3 regions of the Paenibacillus marchantiae genome follow, and region 2 is predicted to be linked to each of the others. Evidence: riboswitches for the same ligand, from Rfam matches in the RefSeq annotation. Region 2 holds a riboswitch; each other region holds the start of a gene.
The links. A riboswitch is a leader RNA that binds a small molecule or an ion and turns the genes downstream of it on or off. The one in region 2 is predicted to bind thiamine pyrophosphate.
Positions count from the first base shown of each region.

Region 1: it holds a riboswitch for thiamine pyrophosphate, as region 2 does, so the genes downstream of both, PTQ21_RS09620 (ABC transporter ATP-binding protein) here and thiC (phosphomethylpyrimidine synthase ThiC) in region 2, are expected to answer to the same signal.
Region 3: it holds a riboswitch for thiamine pyrophosphate, as region 2 does, so the genes downstream of both, tenA (thiaminase II) here and thiC (phosphomethylpyrimidine synthase ThiC) in region 2, are expected to answer to the same signal.

Region 1 is NZ_CP118270.1:2,099,830-2,107,465, forward strand. Features, by position in the region: gene PTQ21_RS09610 (ABC transporter substrate-binding protein) at 1-804, opposite strand, end outside; gene PTQ21_RS09615 (ABC transporter permease) at 854-1,666, opposite strand; gene PTQ21_RS09620 (ABC transporter ATP-binding protein) at 1,653-2,447, opposite strand; TPP riboswitch at 2,597-2,699, opposite strand; gene hisC (histidinol-phosphate transaminase) at 2,807-3,928, opposite strand; gene PTQ21_RS09630 (ATP-binding cassette domain-containing protein) at 3,953-4,729, opposite strand; gene PTQ21_RS09635 (ABC transporter permease subunit) at 4,753-5,538, opposite strand; gene PTQ21_RS09640 (ABC transporter substrate-binding protein) at 5,566-6,621, opposite strand; gene PTQ21_RS09645 (iron-containing alcohol dehydrogenase family protein) at 6,618-7,636, opposite strand, start outside.
Region 2 is NZ_CP118270.1:1,836,824-1,844,459, reverse strand. Features, by position in the region: gene PTQ21_RS08500 (aspartate/glutamate racemase family protein) at 66-791, shown strand; gene PTQ21_RS08495 (hypothetical protein) at 938-1,705, shown strand; gene thiC (phosphomethylpyrimidine synthase ThiC) at 2,513-4,300, opposite strand; TPP riboswitch at 4,660-4,773, opposite strand; gene PTQ21_RS08485 (IclR family transcriptional regulator) at 4,891-5,634, opposite strand; gene PTQ21_RS08480 (alpha/beta hydrolase) at 5,993-7,021, shown strand; gene PTQ21_RS08475 (Fe-Mn family superoxide dismutase) at 7,223-7,636, shown strand, end outside.
Region 3 is NZ_CP118270.1:4,278,397-4,286,032, reverse strand. Features, by position in the region: gene PTQ21_RS19580 (TetR/AcrR family transcriptional regulator) at 1-555, opposite strand, end outside; gene PTQ21_RS19575 (GNAT family N-acetyltransferase) at 605-1,138, opposite strand; gene tenA (thiaminase II) at 1,182-1,850, opposite strand; TPP riboswitch at 1,972-2,070, opposite strand; gene PTQ21_RS19565 (hypothetical protein) at 2,116-2,406, opposite strand; gene PTQ21_RS19560 (NAD(P)/FAD-dependent oxidoreductase) at 2,415-3,545, opposite strand; gene PTQ21_RS19555 (AraC family transcriptional regulator) at 3,788-4,603, shown strand; gene PTQ21_RS19550 (HAD family hydrolase) at 4,600-5,241, opposite strand; gene PTQ21_RS19545 (DUF1349 domain-containing protein) at 5,289-5,882, opposite strand; gene PTQ21_RS19540 (MFS transporter) at 5,948-7,192, opposite strand; gene PTQ21_RS19535 (zinc-dependent alcohol dehydrogenase) at 7,278-7,636, opposite strand, start outside.

The sequences.
Region 1 (7,636 bases), 260 kb from region 2:
CTGCATCGCTTTGATGAAGCGGGTAAGCTGATCTTTCTTCGCTTCAATGCCCGCATCACTTGCAGTGAGGACCAGTTCATAATAATCAGGTACGCCGTAATCGACGGGATTGATCGCTTTCATGGCATGGCCTTCCTTTTCCAGAATCAATTGTTCATGGTTAATAAAACCACCCATAATGGCATCTGCCTGCCCGGAAGCCAGGGAAGGGATCAGGTCAAATCCCACATCCACCAAATTCATCTTGTCGGGATTACCGCCATCCTGGCTGATCATGGTACGCACCATTGCTTCATACAAAGGGATTGAGGAATAGCCGACCGTCCTCCCTTCAAGATCTTTTGGCGATTTCACTTTACCGTCTGCTTCAGTCAACAGATGCACGAGCGGATGGCGAACGACGGCTGCAATCGAACGTACAGGAATGTTCTCCCCACGCGCGAGCAAAATTTGCGGCTGGTAGCTTAGTGCAAGATCGATTTTCCCGGCGGCAACAAGTTTGAGTGCATCATTCGTATCGGCAGGCATCTGGATATCGACATCCAGACCTTGATCCGCGAAGTAACCATTCTCCTGAGCAACATAGATGAAGGAATGCACTGCATTTGGGTACCAATCGAGCATGATGGACAGCTTGTCTTTGGATGTCGATGGCGTTTCTATCGCAGATGAGTCTGTATCGTTTGCATTGGAAGTTGAGCCTGTGGAGGGCGTATTGATGCCCGTTTTACCGCATCCGCTGACGATTAGCAAAAGAGACATGAGCAGAATGGGGAGCAGGGAATAGATATGCTTTTTATTCATAACGTAAAGTTCCTCGTTTCTTTTGTTTTTTTGTTTTGAAATCCGAAAGTTATCCAGCTTTTCTTCTACCTGCATGACGTGGTGTACCAAATCTTCTCTCCATCCATGCAATGAGTACAAACAGCGCGATACCAAGCAGGGATAATAGCATAATGGCGGCGAACATCGCATCCGTGTTCATATTGCTCGACATTCTGCGGCTGAAGTAGCCAAGCCCCTTGCTTCCACCAAGCCATTCACCGATCGTTGCACCGACCACACAATACACCACGGACATTTTCAGTCCCGAAAAGAAGGAGGGAAGGGCAAGTGGAATCTGGAGTTTGCGAAAAATATCCCACTTGGTGGCCCCCATCGTCAGCAGCAGTTCACGCTGCTCCGGATCACCCTTGCGCAGGCCATCGTAGGTGCTCACCACAATTGGGAAAAACGCGATCAGGAACACCACCGCCACTTTACTCCACAGCGTGTAGCCAAACCACAGGATAAAGACGGGGGACAGGGCAATCAGCGGGATCGTCTGACTGATCACGATGAAGGGATATAACGCTTTTTCAATCGACCGATTCATATGCATACCCGTTGCAAGTGCAATTCCGGCACCAATGGACAAGCCAAAACCAACGACAACCTCCATCAAGGTAGCAGGCAGATGTGTAGCCAGCAGAAGGTGGTGATGTTCATACAGCGAACGGACAATCGCCGTCGGGGCTGGAATGATGAAGGAAGGCACCCATCCCATACACACAATCCACTCCCAGAGAGCAAGCAGCAAGATCATGAGCAAAAGAAACAGACCATAACGGGCAAGCCAACCTCTTACGCTATGCTTCATGCTATCTCTCAAGTTACCGTCTCGCATGCAATTGTTCCTCCAGTAGTCGTCTCATCTGAACGAGAGCCGGTTCGTAGATCATGTCCGAATGTCTTGGACGTGGCAAAGGTACCGTCAGATCCTGCAGCTGTTGGCCTTGGCCCACCGGAGTTAACAGGATAATTCGATCACTGAGCAGCAGGGCTTCTTCAATGTCATGTGTGATGAACAACACGGTTTTGCCCAGGCCTTCCCAGAGCTCCAGCAGCCAGCGATGCATCTCACGTTTGGTCAGGGCATCGAGTGCGCCGAATGGTTCATCCAGCAGCATCAGTTGGCCACCTGTCAGCAAAGTACGAAGCAGCGCGACACGCTGGCGCATGCCACCTGAAAGCTCGTCCGGGTAAGCATGCGCGTGGCCGGATAAGCCAAATCTGTCGAGGCCAGCCAGGATATCTGCTCGAATCCTTATCTTATCCTGCCGACCTGCAGCCAGTTCAGAGGGAAGCATGCAATTCCCCATGACGGTTCTCCAGGATAATAGGAGGTCCTTTTGCGGCATGTAGGCCACCTGCCCCAGTCGCTTTCCTTCTTGAACCCAAGGAATTTCAATGGTTCCGTGTGTTGGCTCAAGCAAGCCTGCCAGCAGCTTGAAAAGGGTACTTTTACCGGAGCCGCTGGAACCGATGAGCGAGACGAATTCGCCTTTGGCTACACGCATCGACACATTGGAGAGCACGGGGGAATCCCTTTTTCCCGGGAAAGCGTAGCTCATGTTGTGAATGGTTATATCGTTATCCATCTCGTTCCGTCCCCCCTTGTTATTCATAATTCAACTTCAAACCGCGGGATCTTTAATTACACCTTCTGATCTGCCCGCAGAACGCGAAAAAGACCCACCCATTTCCGGAGAAATGAGTGGGTCTGTAAGTTCAATTCACATTAAATTCCATCATCAACATGAAAAAATCCGCTTACTGAGAGGCCGCTCCACTTCCCTCCGCTGGTATGATCCAGATCAGGTTCAAAGGGTCCGAATCGTTCGATTCGTCTCAGCCGCAAGGCTCCCCTAGTGCAATGTTCAAGATATGCAGTTGTGTGTTCAGCATATATCACATGCAAGTGGAATGTAAAGAGGGCGGCTTAAAAGAAGTGTGCGTAATGTGAGTTAGGAAAGTAACTAGGATTCTAATCGTTTGAATGTAACAGTGAATCAAGCTCCCCGATCAGACGGGCAATCTGCTCAGGTGTGCCAATCGTAATCCGAAGCCAGGTAGGCATACCAAATTCGGCACCGCCGCGGACAGAGATGCCTCTGTTCAACAATTCTTTGGTAATCGGGCCACTATCCTGCAACAGATCAATCATGATGAAATTTGTTTCGGAAGGGATGTAGGGTAAGTTCCACTGATCAAAGGACTGCATTAACGTTTCCCTTCCTTGACGATTGTAGTGCAGGCAGTGAGAAACAAATTCATGATCATCCAGGCTGGCCAAAGCAGCGGCTTGGGATGTGGCTGTCAGACTGATGGGCAGCTTGACCCGGTTAATGCCTTCAATAATGCTTTCATTCCCGATGCCATATCCAATTCGCAGGCCAGCAAGTCCATATATTTTGGAGAAGGTCCGCAAAATAATCAGATTATTATACTGCTCCAGCAGCTTAACCGTATCAGGATAATCTTCACTTTCCGCGAATTCATAATACGCTTCGTCCAGGACAACCACGACATGGGAGGGAACATGTTCGAGTAAACCAAGTAGGGCATCTGCCGTGAAAATGGTTCCGGTTGGATTATTCGGATTGCACAGCCAGATAATTCGGGTAGAAGCATTGATCCGTTGCCGGAATTGCTCCAGGTCCAGTGAATGGTTGACCAAAGGCACTTCATGAATGACCCCGCCTGCCAGCAGCGTAGCGCCCTTATACCAGTTAAAGGAGGGCACCGGAATGAGTGATTCCTCCCCGGGATTAAGATAAGCTTGGGCGGTAAGGGTTAGCAGCTCGAAAGATCCACTGCCAAATACCAGTTGGGAAGTACGCACCCCCAGACGTTCCGCAAGTTTGTCACGCAGCAGTTGGCTGGAACCGTCGGGGTATTGAGCCAAAAGATCGGAACTCAGCGATCTGACCGCTTCCGCAGCCAGGGGAGAGGAACCAAACGGATTCTCGTTCGCTGCAAGTCGATCCACACTTTCCAGTCCCAACTCCCGCCGGATCTGTTCCATGGATTTGGCAGGCGTATAAGCCGGAATTTGAGTTAAAAGGTCTTTAACAGGTGGAGAGGGAACGGGTGAAAGGGATTGCATAATCATGCCTTCTTTCCAGTGGAATTAGATCGAGAATGATATCTGTTTCTGAGCAATCTGCTGTGGTGTCTCTTGTGGAGGAGTCAACAAACGATTCAGAATCAGGTTTTCAAAATGAGCAAACCCGCTGTCCCGAACGCGTGGCCGCTCCAGCGTAATTCGAGTATCCATCGTTATATGACCATCCTCGATTAACAGCACTCTGTCTGCCAGCGCAACCGCCTCACTGACATCATGAGTGACCAGAATGACAGTCAGATCTTCTTCTACCCACAAGCGTTCGATTAATTGCTGCATCTCAATTCGTGTCAATGCATCCAATGCACCCAGCGGTTCATCCAGCAGCAGTAAGCGTGGATGACTTGCGAGTGCCCGTGCCAAGGCGACACGTTGTTTTTGTCCGCCAGATAATACCCCCGGCCAATCACCTTCACGCTCTCCGAGTCCTACATTGCGAAGCGACTGGCGTGCATCTTCCTTGTTCTTGTCGGGGATGCCCAGTCGTACATTGTCGAGCACGGATTTCCAAGGTAGCAGCCGGGCTTCCTGAAACAGAAACCGTGTCTCGGGTGCTGTACTGCCAAGCTTTCTGTTGCCCAGCATAATGCTCCCGGAAGAGGGGGGTTCCAGCCCGGCGATCAGACGCAGCAAAGTACTTTTGCCACAGCCGCTTCGTCCAACGATGGCTACAAATTCCCCTTGTCTTACATTGACGTTGATGTTGGATAGAATCGTCCGCTGATCATACGATTTCTGAACCCCATCTACTTGAAGAAAAGGACTGATCTGACTTGTGCTCATGGATCAATACACACTCCTTTGCTTTACTTGCGGGATAGGGCCGGGTTCCAGCGCAGCCAGCGCCGTTCCAGCCATTTAGCGATGGTATCGGACAGCTTGCCCAGCAGGGCATATAGCAGAATGCTTAAGACGATTACGTCCATCTGCATGAATTCCCGCGCGTTCATCGCCATGTATCCAATCCCCGCATCCGCCGCAACCGTCTCGGCTACGATAAGTGTCAGCCACATAATGCCAAGTGCATAACGAATGCCCACCAGAATGGAAGGCAGTGCACCAGGCAGGATAATGTCCTTATAAAGGGACCAACGGCTGAGGCCATATACTTTGCCCATTTCAATCAGACCGGGATCGACTGATCGTATGCCGTGAAACGTATTCAGATATACCGGAAAGAATACACCCAGGGAAACGAGGAATAATTTTGCTTCTTCACCGATCCCGAACCACACAATAACGAGGGGGATCAAGGACAGATGAGGAATGTTGCGGATCATCTGCACCGAGGAGTCGGCGATCTTTTCCGCAAGGGAGGAGATGCCGTTCAGCACACCCAGCAGGAAACCGAGACCCCCACCAATGAGGAATCCTCCCAAAGCTCGTCTGGCGCTAATACTGATATTGTTCAGTAGTTCACCGTTACGAAGCAGACGAATGAAGGCCTCCAGTACCTGAGCGGGCCGGGGCAAAATATTGGCTGCAACAACTCCAGATGCAGTCAGCCATTGCCACAGAGCCAGAATGAGTAGTGGTACAACAAAAGGAATGAACTGGTTAAACCATGCCCGGTTAAAGGTTTTGGACCGCACGTTATGCCTACCTCCTTGCTTCCTTCGTTATTGGCTACCTGGAGCTGGAAGTTGATCTTGAAGTGCATCACTCCAGAATGTGCTCACATCGACTGCCTGCTCAAAAATTCCCGCTTGCTGAAACGTATCCGCTACGTCCTGTTCAGACTTGATGGCCTCGTCAGAAATGGCAACAATACGTGATGGGCGTTGTGCTTCTCCATCCGTGTAGGTTTTAAGGGCTTGATCCACGGGCTGGTGGGTGTTGTCTGCTGTAATTTGAGCCCACGCATCCTTATTGGCACGAGCCCAATCATTGAATTTGTTGATTCGCTCCAGATAATCGGCAAGGGCCTCTTTCTGTTCCGCATTTGCAATAGCCTGATCGGAGGCGGCTACAAGGAAGCTGCCTGACAGGATATCTTTGGCGCTGGCGAGCGTTGTTGCTTCATTCTGATGTGCGGAGATGATGGCATTGCCGTAACTGGCAAGTGCATCCACTTTCCCGCTTATCAGGGCGCTGAGTCCATCGGCTGTTGAAAGTTCGACCGGACTGATGTCACTCCAGGTTAATCCGGCTTCTTCCAGCATTTTGAGCAGGAAATAGTGGGCCGTTGTATTTTTTACGAAAGCAACTTTCTTGCCTTTCAGGTCAGCAACCGATTTGATCGATGAACCTTTGGGAACAACGACCTCCTGATTTAAGGTGCTGCCTTGTTGTACCGCAATAATCTTGAAGCTTCCACCATTGGCAGCTTGAGATGCAAAAATGGGCGGAATTTCACTGGTCACACCAAAGTCCAATTGGTTTGCAGCCATCGCTTCAAGGATCAGGTTACCTCCCTGAAATACGTTATAAGTGACTTTATAGGGGGTGTCATCGAGTCCGGCGGCTTTTAGCCCCAATTCGAGATTGCCCCATCCGGTCTGACCAACACGAATGGTAACGTCTTTATTCGAAGCAGCTGATGCCGCTGTCGGTGTTGTGCCTGTACCCGCGGCCTGATTGTCAGTTCCGGCAGAGCAGCCGGAGATCAGCATCAACAGAAGCGCGCTCAGAAAGGCAGTTAAGGGAAGAGTGTAATGGCGGTTTGGACGGATCATAGGGAGGAAACCTCCTTGGTGTATGTACTGCTTTCACTGGACTGACTGGATTCTATGAATGTTTGGCCGATACGGTCTGCCTGAAGAATGGCTTCGGTTACCTGCGCCGTACTAACTCCGAAGGAGAGATGCGCCGCACTGCCTTCCCGCAGCTGTAGTCCTGCTGCAATGCGCGCAGCAGCTTCCTTAGGCTGTTGTTGTATGCCAAGCTCGGCAAGAGTGATAGGCAGATTCAGCTTATGTAACAGAGTGATCAGCTCATGAAGCTCATCCCCTGCTTTGCCTTCAAGAATCCACTGGGTGAAGAGTCCAAAGGCTACCTTTTCTCCATGTAGTGAAGCGTGTGTTTCGGGTAATTTGGTGAGGCTATCATGTAGCCCATGAGCAATCGCGGCATGAAGTGATCCATCGCTAATGCTGCCTACAAGGCCTGCGAGCACAATAATGGCATCGGCAACATCACGGAATTGAGGTGTACTACCGGTTGTATCGGTGGATTCATAGACATCGATGGCGTGCGCTTCAAGAATATCGAGTGCAAGCTTGGCGGTGCTGACACTGTTTCGGAGAGTGAGGCTGGTGGCGTTGCCACTTAGATTAACGGCGAACTCATGCCATTTTACGAGTGTGTCACCGATCCCTGCGGCCAAATATCGCCTTGGTGCACTCGCCAGAATACGAGGATCAGCCAGAACGAGATCAGGCGAACGACGCAGGGGACGATATCCTGCAGATTTCCCCTGTTCATCATAGAGCACGGTTAAGGCGGACCAGGCAGCGCAGGTTGCGGCAATCGTTGGGACCGTTACAATGGGCAATTGGGCTTGCTCGGCCACCGCTTTGGACAGATCGAGTACTTTACCACCACCGACGCCGATAATCAGATCAACATCCAGATCGAAAGCTTGCTGCGTAAAAGTATCAATCTGGCCTGTTGTAACCTCACCGTGAAACAATTGCACATGGAACTTGATCTTATGCTCCTCCAATGAAGGAAGAAGGTAAGGCTGTACGG
Region 2 (7,636 bases):
ATACCTATAATGGGTTAAATATCTACGGAACTTATATGAGAGATAATCCATTTCAGGGGGCAAGTATGATGATGACCATTGGCTGTTTTCACGCTCACTATTCTAATATTGCACTAACTGAAGAATCACTCGCTCCTTATGAGGTTGAACTTGTACATTATGTCGATCCGGGTCTGGATCGCCTCAAACATGATGATGATTTCAGCGAAGCAGTTACGCATGAGAAAGTATCACAGACGCTGCAATGGATCGCCCACTGTCATGCAGATGCCATCCTCGTCACCTGTACCCTGTTTGCAGCCGTACTTGAGCAGGAGGCACAGCATGTTCCCGTGCCCGTGATTGGAATTGATGATCCATTACTTCAGGAAATACAGCAGAATCCTGGCGAGTATATCCTAGCGTTTACCAACCCCGCAACGATTGAAGGAACGATGGCGCGGGTGAATCTGGCTTTGCAGCAAGATGATAAGGATGAGCAGCGAAACGGGATCGAAGCAGTATTGATCCCGAGCACATTCGAGTTAATTATGCGAGGCGATAAGGAAAGTTATCTTGCAGCAGTGAGCACCGGATTACAGCAACTTGCTGAGCAGTATCCAGATAGCACTGTCGTAGCCGCTCAACTGTCGATGGCTCCCGCAGCAGCACGGATCACAGCAGATACAGGCATGTTGATCTATAGCCCATTGGCTTCGCTTGCGGCGTATTTGGAGAAGAAGTTGGGCGTAGCTCTGAGTTTAATTATATGCTTTATTACGCTTTATTTGTATCAGAGTAATTTATGTTAAATTTATTATTATAAAATTTACATAATAATACTTTTGTGTTTTTAATTATAATAAATGGGTTATTAAGGTAGACGCGTAGGGGGATTTTATGTTAGACTTTTTTTGTTATAATCTAACAAAAAAAATGAAGAGGGTGAGGTTTTACAATGAATTTATGGCGTCTATCGAAGCTACTGTTGGTCTGCTGTCTAAGCCTATTTCTTATTCCTACAAATACTTTCGCAGAGAGTAGAACTGAAAAATTGGACATATCCCTGCTAAAGCAGGGCATTCCATATGAGCTTATTGAAGCTTGGAGCCCGGAATTAAAAGAAAGTCTTTCTAAATCAGATGGATCAATTGAAGTTGTGGCACATCAAAAAGCACAACCTTATTCCAATGAAGAAGTTCGCCCTTTAGCAGATATTGATGATAAACAATTTGACTATTATATAACTATTGTTCGTACTGATAATGTTGATAACCGAGAAAGATTTATGGTTGCACTGACAGGAAAGTGGACATCAATGCCTTTTTGGCGTCTGACTGATCCTTATGGGGCTACTTTTGATAAAGAAAATTGGAGAACTGTACCAGGATCTGCATACTATGAAGATAAAGTTAAATACAGCGGAAACAGCTCCTTTACTACCATGAGAACTGGGCGCAATTTTGCCTATGTAGCAGACAACGGTGTCGGATTTAATGCTGATATTGTTGGAGGCGCAATTATCAAGGAACAAATTGCATCAGGTGTGTTTACTTTGGAACATAAAAAGACAGGAAATCAAACCGGATCCTCACAAATCCAATCTAACTATTACCATGCCAAAGGAACCGGGAGTATCGGTTTAAGCTTTGGGCCTGTAAGTGTTGGTTTCTCTGGAACTGCTAGTACAGACACTAGAGGGACAGCAAAAAATTTCAGCTACTAAGATAAAATTCGAGTCAGAATATAAGAAAAGCTAATTTTATTCCGATTTTATTATTTTAGTAATTATAGTAACAGGGAAGTGAGTAATGTATGCGATTGCTTTATGTTTTTCTATTATTTATATTAGGTTTTGCTTGCTCCGCACTTCTCTATGGAGGAAATCCTAAATTTAGTGATGCATTGCTGTTTGTAATTGCGGGATTATTATTTTTTATTTGGAACAACAAAAACTAAAAGGGGCTTCAATAGTAAACTGTACCCTATGTCAAAGACATTTATAAAAAAACTATACTGCTTCAAGAAAATGATCTCTGTATTGTACAGGGGTCATTCTTCTCATATTCGACTGGTATCTATAGTGTTGTAATAGATCATATAGGCCAGCTAACTTCATGTTTGACTTTATCCAGCTTGGGACAGCCCTTTAACGAGATCTCATCCTTTAATTGATCCAAAGAACAACTCCTGCGTGCATTGTCTCAGCAGTTTCCCCGTCTGGACATAGATTGACCAATACCCATACGTTTCATTTTCTTCTGAAAATCCGGATGAGTGTAGTGGGTTACTTGATCCGAATGAATGAAGGAGCCCTGCTCTTCTTAAATCTACGATTATCTGTAGGTGAAGCAACGTGTTTGTCGCCAAATCCACGGTCGTTCGCTCCGATACATGATAAGCCAAAATTTCAATGGGCTGTTTAAACACGTACATTATTTAGTAAGTTAACAAAAAAATATAATAGACAATTCTCTTCCAAATATGCAAAAGAGAATTGTCTATTATATTAATATTCAAGAATAAAAAACCATTACAATCGTGTCCGGTATTCCTCAGCCTTTTCCAACATACCCGCGGCCACAGCCTCATTCTCGGACAAGCCGTTGTCTGCCGCAAAAGCACGAATATCCTGCGTAATACGCATGCTACAGAACTGAGGGCCGCACATGGAGCAGAAATGGGCTTCCTTAGCCCCTTCTGCCGGCAACGTCTCATCATGGTAGGACAGCGCACGTTCCGGGTCCAGTGAAAGGTTGAACTGATCCCTCCAGCGGAACTCAAACCGTGCCTTGGACAGCGCATCGTCCCGCCGCTGGGCACGTGGGTGACCTTTCGCCAGATCAGCGGCATGAGCAGCGATCTTGTAGGCGATAACGCCTTCCCGCACATCATCCTTATTGGGCAGGCCCAGATGTTCTTTTGGCGTAACATAACAGAGCATCGACGTGCCGAACCAGCCGATCATCGCCGCCCCAATCGCCGAGGTAATATGGTCATATCCTGGGGCGATATCGGTCGTCAGCGGTCCCAGCGTATAGAACGGCGCCTCTTTACATATCTCCATTTGCAGATCGACATTCTCCTTGATCTTGTGCATCGGCACATGTCCCGGACCTTCAATCATCACCTGCACATCATGCTTCCAGGCGATTTGTGTTAGTTCTCCAAGCGTAGCCAGTTCCGCCATCTGGGCTTCATCATTGGCATCATAGATGCTTCCTGGGCGCAGTCCGTCTCCGAGCGAGAACGCCACATCATACCTTTTCATAATCTCGCAGATTTCTTCAAAATGGGTATACAAAAAATTCTCCTGATGATGCGCAAGGCACCATGCTGCCATGATGGACCCGCCCCGTGACACAATGCCCGTCATACGTTTGGCGGTCAGCGGAATATATCGCAGCAGCACACCTGCATGGATCGTAAAATAGTCCACACCCTGCTCTGCCTGTTCTATGAGCGTGTCACGATACAACTCCCATGTCAGTGCTTCTGCTTCGCCATTGACCTTCTCCAGCGCCTGATAGAGCGGTACTGTTCCAATCGGTACAGGTGAATTGCGGATGATCCATTCGCGGGTCGTATGAATGTCCTTGCCTGTGGAAAGATCCATCACCGTATCCGATCCCCAGCGTACGGCCCAAGTCATCTTCTCCACCTCCTCCTCGATGGAGGAGGATACCGCAGAGTTTCCGATGTTCGCATTGATCTTCACATGAAAATGACGCCCGATCAGCATCGGCTCACTCTCTGGGTGATTAATATTCGACGGCAGGATGGCCCTTCCACTCGCCAGCTCCTGCCGCACAAACTCCGGCTCCACACCCTCACGAATAGCGGCGAACTCCATCTCCGGCGTGATCATTCCCTGCCGTGCATAATGCATCTGAGTCACACTGCGCCCTGCCTGTCCACGTAATGGTTTAGCACGCAAGCCCGGATACTTCTCGGCTCCAGTTCGCTTCCCTCCTGGTTTCAATCCGTTATCCTCCGGTTTGACCGTTCTTCCCTGGTAGGCTTCAACATCTTCACGCTCCGTAATCCAGCGGGTGCGCAGCGCTGGCAGCCCTGCCCGGATATCGGCATGAAATCCAGGATCGGTCATTGGTCCGCTCGTATCGTAAACACGCAGCGGTTCGTTATGCTCCACTCCTTGGGGAGTATTGGTGTCATGAAGGGCAATTTCGCGCTCCGGTACAGCAATGTCCGGTCGTGAGCCATGAATGTATACTTTGCGGCTGCCCGGGAAGGGCTGAACCCGTCCTGTCGTACCTTTTTCCTCTGCCAACTGCAGATCCTGCTTGTCCTGTCCCATCATTCGGTTTCCTGTGCTCATCGCTCTTGTCTCCTCCTCTTTAGTGATTGCCTGGATTGAAATGCTTGCTCACGGGTCCAAATCATCCACAACATAGAAAAAGTAAGAGCGACCATACCACACAAAATAGGGACATACACTTCAATTAATACAGACAGTCGAAGCAAAAGGTTTACACCCAATGCTCGCCAATGGCACCCAGCCCTTTATCCAAAAGCAGATCTGACACCAGCTTCCGCCTGTTTACTGTATAAAAAAAGCCGGTTCCCAAGGGAACCGGCTTATGTCCATCACCAATAACATACCTTATAGAGACTCCATAACGGAGTCCATCCATAGGTCACATTATACGGTGTTCGTGGTCGTATCGCCGATTACTTCCCTACGCTGGTATGATCCAGATCAGGTGCAAAGGGTCCAGAATCTCATGCGATTCCGTCTCAGTCCGGACAATTCGGACTCCCCCAGTAACGTTAACAAGTTGCAGCATTTAAGCCGCAAATTCATATTCAATTGCTGACCCTGTTGGGCCGTCCATTACAGAGTAGCGCAACCGAATCATAAAAACAACCTTTATATTCCAGAACATAAAATCAGGATAACATAAGTCCCATCTGTGTAGCAGCTTCCTTCAGTACAGGTGCATATTCATGCAACGTCTCCTGCGAAAGGCGACTAACAGGCCCGGATACCGACAGAGCAGCAGCGATGTTGCCTTTCCGATCCATGATGGGTACAGATACAGCCGCTGCTCCCGGTTCACGCTCCTCATAACTTGTTGCGTAGCCGTATTCCAGAATGTCTTTCATCTGTGCCAAATATACTTTGGGATCGATAAATACCGGCCATTCAGGTCCATTCATCAGATCTTCGCGGTCCTCTTCGGTGGCAAAAGCCATCAGCACTTTGCTGGATGCTCCCACGGATAACGGAAGTCTGACGCCCACCGGAGCTACACGACGAATCGCCTGATCACTCTGCACGGCTTGAATTCGAATCCGCTCACTGCCATCACGCAGATATAAACTCACGGTTTCGCCCAGTCGATCTCTCAGCCGCTCCATCGCAGGAAGGAGCAAAATGGCAGGATCATCGCTGCGAGACATATGGGCAGACAGTTCCCAGATACGTATGCCGAGTCGATACTTCTCGGTTGCTGCATCCCGGATCACAAACCCCTTGTCCTCCAAAGTAGCCATCAGACGATGGACTGTACTTTTGTGCAGACCGATCTGGCTCGCAATTTCCGTGAGCCCCAGATCACTGCGGGTTGTAAAACACAATAATATATCCAGCGCCCGTTCTACAGCCCGGACGGTTAACTTTCGGTCTTCCATGGCAAGTTGCCCTCCTCATGTTTCATCACATGAAACTTGGTTACATAAATTATATGAGAAACGGTCTCATCTGTAAACCAAAAAGCGCCATTTGGAATAGGGATATTTGTAAATATTTTCTTTTTATAAATTAGAATCCCCTGCAATTTGCACCCTAAGGAAATGTTACCCATATATCTTCAAAACTATATAACAATTGCGTAACAAATGGCCTCAATCAATTGACTTTGACTATATTGGAACATACGATAAAGATATATTAAATTAAGATTTTGCTTCATATGTAGTCAGAAAAATCATTTATCCGCTCTGTTCGTCTCGTTGTTATCTTCATTTGATTTTTAAAGGAGGGGCAATCATGTATCCGACATCCCAGAGCGAAGCCCCGCTGCAAACGAAAGTGTCAGATCTGCCTTCTTCGTTATCACCGAGGCTGATCCGGTTCAAACATATTGTCGTGGCGTTGTTGCTCTCCGTTGTATTTTTTCTGCTCTTTTGTTTCATTGCACTACACGGTTATATTGCTTGGGTATTATCCAATCCAACTGTAGCGCCTGTATTCTCCAATCCCATGCAGGCGAAGAACATGAAGTATCAAGACATCACGTTCCCGGCAGCAGACGGCAGTCGAACGATGCAGGGTTGGTATATTCCGGCTGATGATAATGCAAACAAAACCATCATATTCAGCCATGGATATGGTGCGAATCGTGAAGAGACCTGGGTACCAATGTATGATCTGGCCCATTATGCTCACCAACTTGGCTTCAATGTGGTGATGTTCGATTACGGTTTCGCTTCACAGGTGAACAAAGCTGTTGCCACAGGCGGCAAAGCCGAGTCCCAGCAGCTGCTTGGTGCTATCCAGTTTGCGAAGCAGCGCGGAGCTCAGGAGCTTGTCGTATGGGGTTTCTCCATGGGTGCAGGTACAGCCCTGCAGACTGGGCTGATTACCAAAGATGTGGATGCTATGATTCTGGACAGCACGTTCCTGCTTGAGCCGGATACGCTGTATCACAACATCCATAATCAGATTGATCTTCCGCGGCAGCCTACGCTGGAGATTATGAACCTGCTGTTCCCGATTCTGAACGGGACCGGATTGCAGCAAATTCCATATCAAGAAGTGAAAAAAGAAGATTATCCTTTCCCGATTTTCTTCATCCATGGTACCGAGGATGAGAAAGCTCCTTACCCGATTGCGGAGCTGCTTGCCGGCAACCAAACCAATCCGAATTCCGATGAATGGATTGTGGACGGTGCGCATCATGAGCTGATCTTCCGGGAGCATCCGAAGGAATATCTGCGCCGTGTCTCCACATTCCTGAGTCATGTGACCAAGACGAGCAGCGATGATGTGGAAAATACGAATAACGGAGAATCGTGAAAATCCGGTAATTCAAGAGCCCCTAGGGGCTCTTTTTTTTGTGTATACATAGGACAACATGTCTGGAGAATATACTTTTGGGACGTAATTAAAGACAGCTCTAGCTTGTATATCACAAATTGAGCGAATCGGGCGATCGCATTTTTTTATATCTAATGCTGGATCTGAACTCAAATTCATTTGAACGGAGGTTTACCGATTATGAATTGGTATGGATATGGGCATCTGCTGCCTCTGCGGGTACTCGAAGAAGTCCGTTTCTGGAAAGAGCAAGAGAAGGAACATACGATTGTCATTCGTGCCTTGGTTCCTGATCTTGAACCCTCATATGTCAAATGGCTTGCGGAATGGGAAGCGATTTTTGAGAATAGCGAACGAATCGCGAATCAGCTGTTGAAGCAAATACTGCCGGGAACCCAACCGCCTGCTCCCTACATCATCCGCTGTATTGAACAGCTCGTGGCTGCGGCCTGCACACAATCGCGTGAGTTCATTAGACAGCTGTACGTCCTGCTGGAGCAAAGTACTGCTGTTCAGCAGGTGCCGATTGCCAAAGTGGTTATTCTGCATTTCATACGTGAATCGGAGTATTTCCTGGGGGTACTTGAAACGCTG
Region 3 (7,636 bases), 2.4 Mb from region 2:
CATGGAACGAAGCAAGATTTCAATGTAGTTCAGGATTTTGGGCACAAGATGGTTCCAATCCGGTTGGTCAAGATGGAAGTTTCTCCACATGTTCGAGATTTGATGGATCATGCCAAAACCAAAAATAGCCCCTTCATAAGCAAAAGGTTTTAATTCTTTCCCAAATACCTGTACCAGTCGTTCAGATAACCAATTTAACTGCATGCGAGTCAAGTTTTTCAGATCGCATTCTCCAGAGTAGAAGCCTGTCCAGAATAGCTCCACAACAAGCTTTTTTTCTGGCAAAATCATCGGCACCATAATCTGATCCACCAGTAAATCAAAATCGGAAGCATAGCTTTGGCTCTCCAAATCTTTACGAATCATCATATCTTCCTGTACACGTTGCTCCAGAATGGCAAGAATACAATCATCCTTCGAGCCAAAGAATTTATAAAATGTTCCTTTGGACACACCTGACTCGTCTAGGATCATTTGTATGGAGGTGTTGGTCACTCCATGTTTCCCAAAGAGTACAAGCGCTGAGTCCAATAACATTTGTTTCCGCTTATTCATAAGTTCCCCCTGGATGATTTAGGTGGTTCACGTTACGATATCTAGTAACCTATTGCAAATCCACTGCAAACATCATATGTTCCTTCCAAATCCCCTTGATTTTAATATTCTGCCGGTCCGTCTCCTGAAAGCCCGCCTTGCGAAGCACTCGAATCGATCCGGCATTGTCGGGCAGCGCACCTGCCTCCACTCGTTTTATACCCGCTTCATTCATAGCAAAATCCAGTGCTAGCTGAAGGGCTTCACTCATATATCCCTTGCCATTCTGCACCTGATCGAGCACATAACCAACAATCCATTTGGTGGTGGAATCCAGTTCAAGCTCGAACAGAGAGATCTCCCCAATAAGCTCATGCGTATGGTTCAGAAAGATCCCGAAAGAGTACCGTTTCCCCTCTTCCCTCGCCTTGTTCCAACCTTCGAGAAGGGCTACTTGGCCCTCCAATGTATAGAATGTATCCGATCGTTCGCTTGCCGATATTTCTTCGAAAATAGCCCGGTTACGGAACTGCAAATCCAGTAGCCCAGCAGCGTCTTCCACGTTCAAAAATCGTAAATAGATGCGTTCTCCACGATTGTTCATCTGTATGTTCATCCTTATCTCTGGTTGTAGTAGATTGCATTCATCAGTACGAGAGTTGCCGTTTATAAGCCATATCCCAGAACAGATATTCAAATTCAACACTTCTTCTGAATATGTCTTCAATGGCCTCCAGTTCCGGCTCTGTTTTATGTTCACATAATGCATCCAGTGTATCATAGAACCATTCGAATGAGTCGCGGAATTCATCACTTGCATAATTTTCGATCCAAGTCTGATAGAAATTGCCCTCTAATGAATCTCGATATTGTTCTTTTAATCTTGTGGCATAGTCGTAATACGTCCACGCACAAGGGAAAATGACGGCGATGATTTCAGCAACCCCACCTGTTTGTGCAACACTCATCATATTCGACGTATAGGCCTTGTTATAAAGAGAGGGTTTGACAGCATGATTTTCATCCAGCGTAATCCCAAATTCATTCATATAATTTCGATGCAAATCCATTTCTTCGTACAGAATAGCGTGTTGAATAACCGTAAAGTTCGTCATCATTTTTTCATCTGTCGCCTTGACCGCACCCATGGCAAAAATCTTCGCATATTCAATCAGATATGTATAGTCCTGAAGAAGATAAAACTTAAACGCTTCCTGATCCAGTGTGCCTTTCCCCATTTCATGTAAAAAAGGATGGTTGTATCCATCTTCCCATACGGTTCTGGACTTATCTATTAACGTTCTTGAAAATGACATGATCATTTCTCCTTATATTAAAATTATAATGTTCCCGCTTCACATCCAGCTATCGCGTTCTGTCATCCAAAATGCAGACCAAAAAGCCCTTGTCCTATTTTCGGCAAGGGCAAAATAACATGAGTACATGTCATTTGCTCCCTACGTCAGTATTAACTAACAGGTTCAAAGGGTCAGGTTTTAACCTTCTCAACTGCGAACAGTCCCCCTGCAAATAGCTCAGGCTTATTACAACATGTGTTTTTCCAAATGTCAACTATTCCTATTAATCTTCAAGTTCCTCTAACTCTTCTTGCAAGTTTTTAAGTCGAGTGCGGATATCCTTAATCATACTTTGCAATTTGTTTAACTCATCCACCCATTTTTGCTCATTAGAGACGTTCGTCGCTGAAGTTGCATGATACGCCGGAGACGTCCTTAACTTGTCTAAATCCGATTCGTAACCCCTCCGCTCTTCCTCGGCTTTTGCTAGTTCCTCCTCGGCGATGCCAATCTGGTGCTCCAGATAAATAATGTCTGATGAGTTACCGTGAGTTAAGCGCTGTGAATACGTCATCGTTCACCTCATTTCTGATAATCCATTGCTTTTCCAAGGTCATATGGCTGAATATCGATATCCAAATCCAAACCCATAGCCAACTTGGCCAGTTGACTTCCAATAAAAGGCCCCATCGTGAGACCAGACGCTCCAAGTCCATTGGCTGTGATCAAGCCCTCCCAACCAGGAACAGCACCCATTACCGGAAGAAAACCTGGTGTAAACGGACGGAAACCTACTCTTACTTCCTGAAACGTGCTATCGGCTAAACCTGGAGCCAGTTCCAATCCTTTATTCAAAATTTCCTGCATTCCGCCTGCGGTTACTCTTATATCATAGCCTTCAATATCATTTTCGTGAGTCGCCCCGATCACAATCTTCTGTTGATCAAAGGCTAACAGATATTGATCCGAAGGAGGCATGACCACAGGCCATTTCCCAGTGTCTTCTCGATCATGAACCTGCAAATGCATAATTTGCGCCTTCTGATAATGAACCTTAAAATCAATGCCCAAGGGCTTCAACAGTTCACTAGCCCAAGCGCCGGCACACACAATAACCTCGTCAGCCGATATGACTTGACCGTCAACAACCACTCCAGTTACTCGGTCCGATTCATATTGAAGTGTCGCGTCCCCATTAATCAGGACCGCTCCATTTCGCTGTGCCGATCGGATTAAGGCATCACGCGTTGCACGTCCATCGATACGCGCAGCTCCGCTGATGTAGACGGACTGAAAGTTCTCCTCCAGGAGAGGAAAACGCTCATGGGTTTCTTTTGCATCCAGACGGGTAATATCGGCAATCTCCGGTGCATCTTCTTTACGAAGGTGTGCTCGCTCCTGCATCTTGTTGATTTTCTCTACTTCCGTATGAATACTAAGAGCACCCACTTGAGCGTAACCCGTTTCCGTTTCCCCTTCACTCTTGAGTTCTTCAATTAAACCGGGATAAAAACGTGCACCCGCCTTGGCAAGCTGATACCAATCCTGATTACGGCGCTGAGATAACCAGGGACAGATGATCCCGGCAGCAGCATCCGTAGCCTGCCCTCGATCTTTCCGGTCTATAATAAGAACTTCCGCACCCCGTTTTGCCAATTGATATGCTGTGGAAGCCCCAAGAATTCCTGATCCTACGACGATGACTTTCTTCATGACTGCATCCCTTTCCTAAATCACTGTATCCATTATAGCGTATACTGTTTGGTCTGATAATGGCAAGGCATCGACATGATGATACATAATCCTAAAAGGTTTTCGATAAGTCGTTCATCGAAGTAAATAGTTCGTTTAAATTAATGTTATTTATGTAATATAATTCAAATCAGGTTTCTTTTAACTCTGTATCCGCGCCATTTACGCACACGACCTTTAACGAAATGAGGAATAACACAACGATGCCGAAACCTAGTACGGGGAATTCACTGGATACCGATATGCCGCTTATGATTACAGGTCAAAACCAGCTGACCGTAGATGAATTAATGAATTGGAACGGCCATTCACGGGATTACAGTATTGTGCAGTGTATCGGGGGAACAGGGAAAATTGCAGCCCAAAATCATGAGTTTTCGATTCGGAAAGGAACAGCTCTTATTATGTTCCCGGAGGTCACATACCGTTACGACAATTTGAGTGATTCATTGTTGTTCGATTGTTTGTCCTTTAATGGCTATTTATTGCCCCGGTTTCTGCATACCTTGCAGATCGGGGAGCTGCGCGCCTTCAAGCCGGATGGGATGCTTCATATCCTGTTGCATGAAATAACGTTGGCGCTACAGTCCCGGCACAAGGATCAGATCTGGCACGTATCCGCATTGCTATACATGCTACTGGTCAGGTTAACCATTGATGGAGATCGTTATGGTGCTTATGAACGCTCGGATGCCCGATTAAAGCTGACCGGACTGGTTACTTTTATCAAGCAAAATTATGATCAGGATATCTCGCTCTCCATGCTGGCTCAGCAAATGGACGTCACCGAACAGCATTTGAATCGGATATTCAAAAAGGAATTCCAAATGACTCCGCTTGATTATCTGACACGGTATCGGTTATTGAAAGCCAAAGAAATGCTCGTCCATGACGCCGGAATAACGGCCCACGAGATCGCCCGGGCTGTTGGTTTCAACAGCGCCAGTTATTTTGGATCCGTATTCAAAAAATATGAAGGAATCTCCCCTATCGAGTTACGCAAGCAATACCAGAGTTAAAGGATTTCCATCGTGATCTCTGCCAGCGAGGTTAACCGCAGATCATACTTCGAGAATTCCAGATTACGCGTTACCTCGTTAGGCACAATGACACAGCGAATCCCCGCGGCTTTGGCTGCCTTCAGTCCATTCGGCGAGTCTTCGAACACAACCGCTTCGGATGCCCCGATCCCGAGACTCTCCAGGGCGAGCAGATACAATTCCGGGTCCGGTTTAACCCTCTTGACGTCCTCGGCTGTATGAATGACATCGAATAGTTCGAAAATGCCGAGTGTGCGCAAATAACCATGAACCCAATCCCGGGTAGAGCTGGAAGCAACGGCAAGTTGAATTCCCTTTTTACGGGCAGACCGGAGCAACTCATGCACGCCTGGAAGAATTGCTGCCTGTCCCAGGTATGCTTCGTATTTCTGTTCAGAGAGCAACTTGATATGATCGTGATCGATCGGTTTTTGCAGCGCTTGCTCCAGGTATAGAAAAGGGTGAAATTCTTCAAACGATGTTCCTACGTTTTTCGACCAAAGCTCTAGCCCAAGTTCAAGTCCATGCTCTTTATAAATATCGCGAAAAGCATAGAACCAGGGAGTCTCCGTGTCCACAATAAGTCCATCAAAATCCAAAATAAAAGCTTGTACCATTCCGCTTTTCTCCCTCCAATGATCAGCCGATTGGCGGGAAAATAGGCTTAGAAGCGTGCAGTCACGTCCGGACGGGTAACATTCATCGATAAAAAGTGACAGGTGCATCCCGTTCCGGCTGGTGACTGTCCAACAACTCCAGCCCGGATCTCTCCCTCTATCGGCATGCCGAAATATCGAATTAATTTCCACTCCACCCCATCGGGTGAATAAAAGAATGAAATGCAGTCCTCCACTTTGCGTATGCGCAGATAAGGATTCGTTACGGGAACTTCAACCGAATTGCAATCGTCGGATGAACCTTCCTTCGTTACTACCGACACAATGGTAGCCGCTTTTCCATCATACTCAAAACAAAGCTTGCACCAGTTTCGCTCATCCGCCATCACCATCAAACATCCGGAATCATACTGATGTTGCATGTTCACGGTTAGCTGGGTCGTCATTTCGAAATCATTAGGCACCGGCATCGACAGAAATGGCGCGGTTGCACGGATGTGTTTACCCGCTGGGTCCTGGAAAAAGTCCGTATCAGCCTGAGCTTCTACAATTAGAACGCCTTGATCGGTATAAGACCAGGTCTGTGGCTCATTGATCCAGTTCATTTGGTTTCTTGATTCTGTTGCAAATACGTTTGTCATTTCTATGCCTCCCAGGTTCATTTTCTGTATTATATATTCGTTTCATATACAGAAAACCCCTTCTCCTACATATTTTTGTAAGTACTGATCACTTGGGAGTGTTTCTGGGGATCAGGGAGGAATAACATAATGACCATGAGTACGATGTAAAATATAAGAATAACACTGAATAACAGCACAGGATTATAGTGATACAGTAGCCCTGTCAGGTAACCTGATGGAATCGCGGTTAACGTCATGACGGTCTGCACTGCCGAGAACATATCCGCTTTTTCATGTGTACCCAATCGGTTCATTAGCAGTGAGTCCCGGTACGTTTGTAAGATGAAATTGCCTGCCGCCAGTACAATTAGAGTCAGAAATAACATGGCTATATTTCCCGCAGGGATCAACAGAAAAAGTATTGCCCCCACTGTACTCAAAATGATCGAGAAACTGACATACTTCTCTTCTGAACGCCGTTTCAGACGCGGGATAATGACCAAATACAAGAGCATGACGGTTACAGCGGTGACGACCGGGATAAATGAAATAATCTGATCATTGAATTTTAATTGTTCCTTGAAAAAAATCACCTGAAAAAAGTTCAGCTGCAGGATCAGATTGGAAAGCACCGTGATGAGAATAATCGGTAAAAGTCTCCGTTTGTAGAATGATTTGCCGAAAAGTCGCATACTGGAAGCCAGACTCTGGATCACCCCGGTCTGGCTATGCATTCCCATAAGTTCCTTCCCTACTGCGGTCTCATCCGTATATCGGTTGCGAATGAAGAACATGACGGTCATGAGGATGCCACCGACAAAATAAATACTGGCTAGTGTTGGCACAATGCCAACATCAGCAATCACTACCCCGGCGATCGGTGTCAGTACTCCAGCACCAGTAATGATCATGTTGAGAATGGCGAATACCTTGGATCGTTTATGTTCCTCAACATCCTCAATAATTAGACAGTTGAAGGAAACCGTCACAAATTTGGAGGTTGCATTCAGCAGGTAAGCGATCAGAAACAACCAAAAATTCTGGGAGAAAGCCCAGATGAACATGGGAACACTCCAAGCAATCAGATCAAAAATCAGTGTTGTTCGCTTGCGGCCAAGCTTATTCGTGATTGAACCCGCAAATAACTGAAATATAAAGGCAAAATAAAGATTCACCGAATTGATCAAACCAATTTCAATATCCGAAAGTCCGGCTTCCTTCATATATAAGGGAGCATAAAAAAGAACAATCGTGCCCGGAATGGCCCATACCGGTTCAAGTAAGATGGAGTACCGCGGATTTCTCGGCAAATCCTGTAGCAGCTTCAATCGATATCTCCCCCTTTTCTGCGGTGGTTTTCACCGCTGCGAACTCCTTCTTTTCGCAGCGGCTCACCCGATAATGTCTACATGCTTACAAGATCAGAGCTGTTTTAACCGAATTCATGGGCAATTTCTCTCCGCTACGCAGATGATACCCAATTGTCCCATTGAATGCCTGTTCATAATCACTCAGCAGTTCCTTGGAGGTAACCATTTGCTCCAGTTCCGGAATACTTTGTGCAAATTTCAATGCTGTACTGATCATCGAGTGATTAGCTACCGCACCAATGATACTAATACCATCATTAATTACGGCAGTTGATTTGAACGTCACCTCATAGCTGTCGTCATAACCCATAGGAATGATCTTGCCGCCTTTGGCAATCATCTCAAATCCCACATGAAGCTGGTTACCAACCGCGTCCACTACAATATCAAACTTCTTGTTAT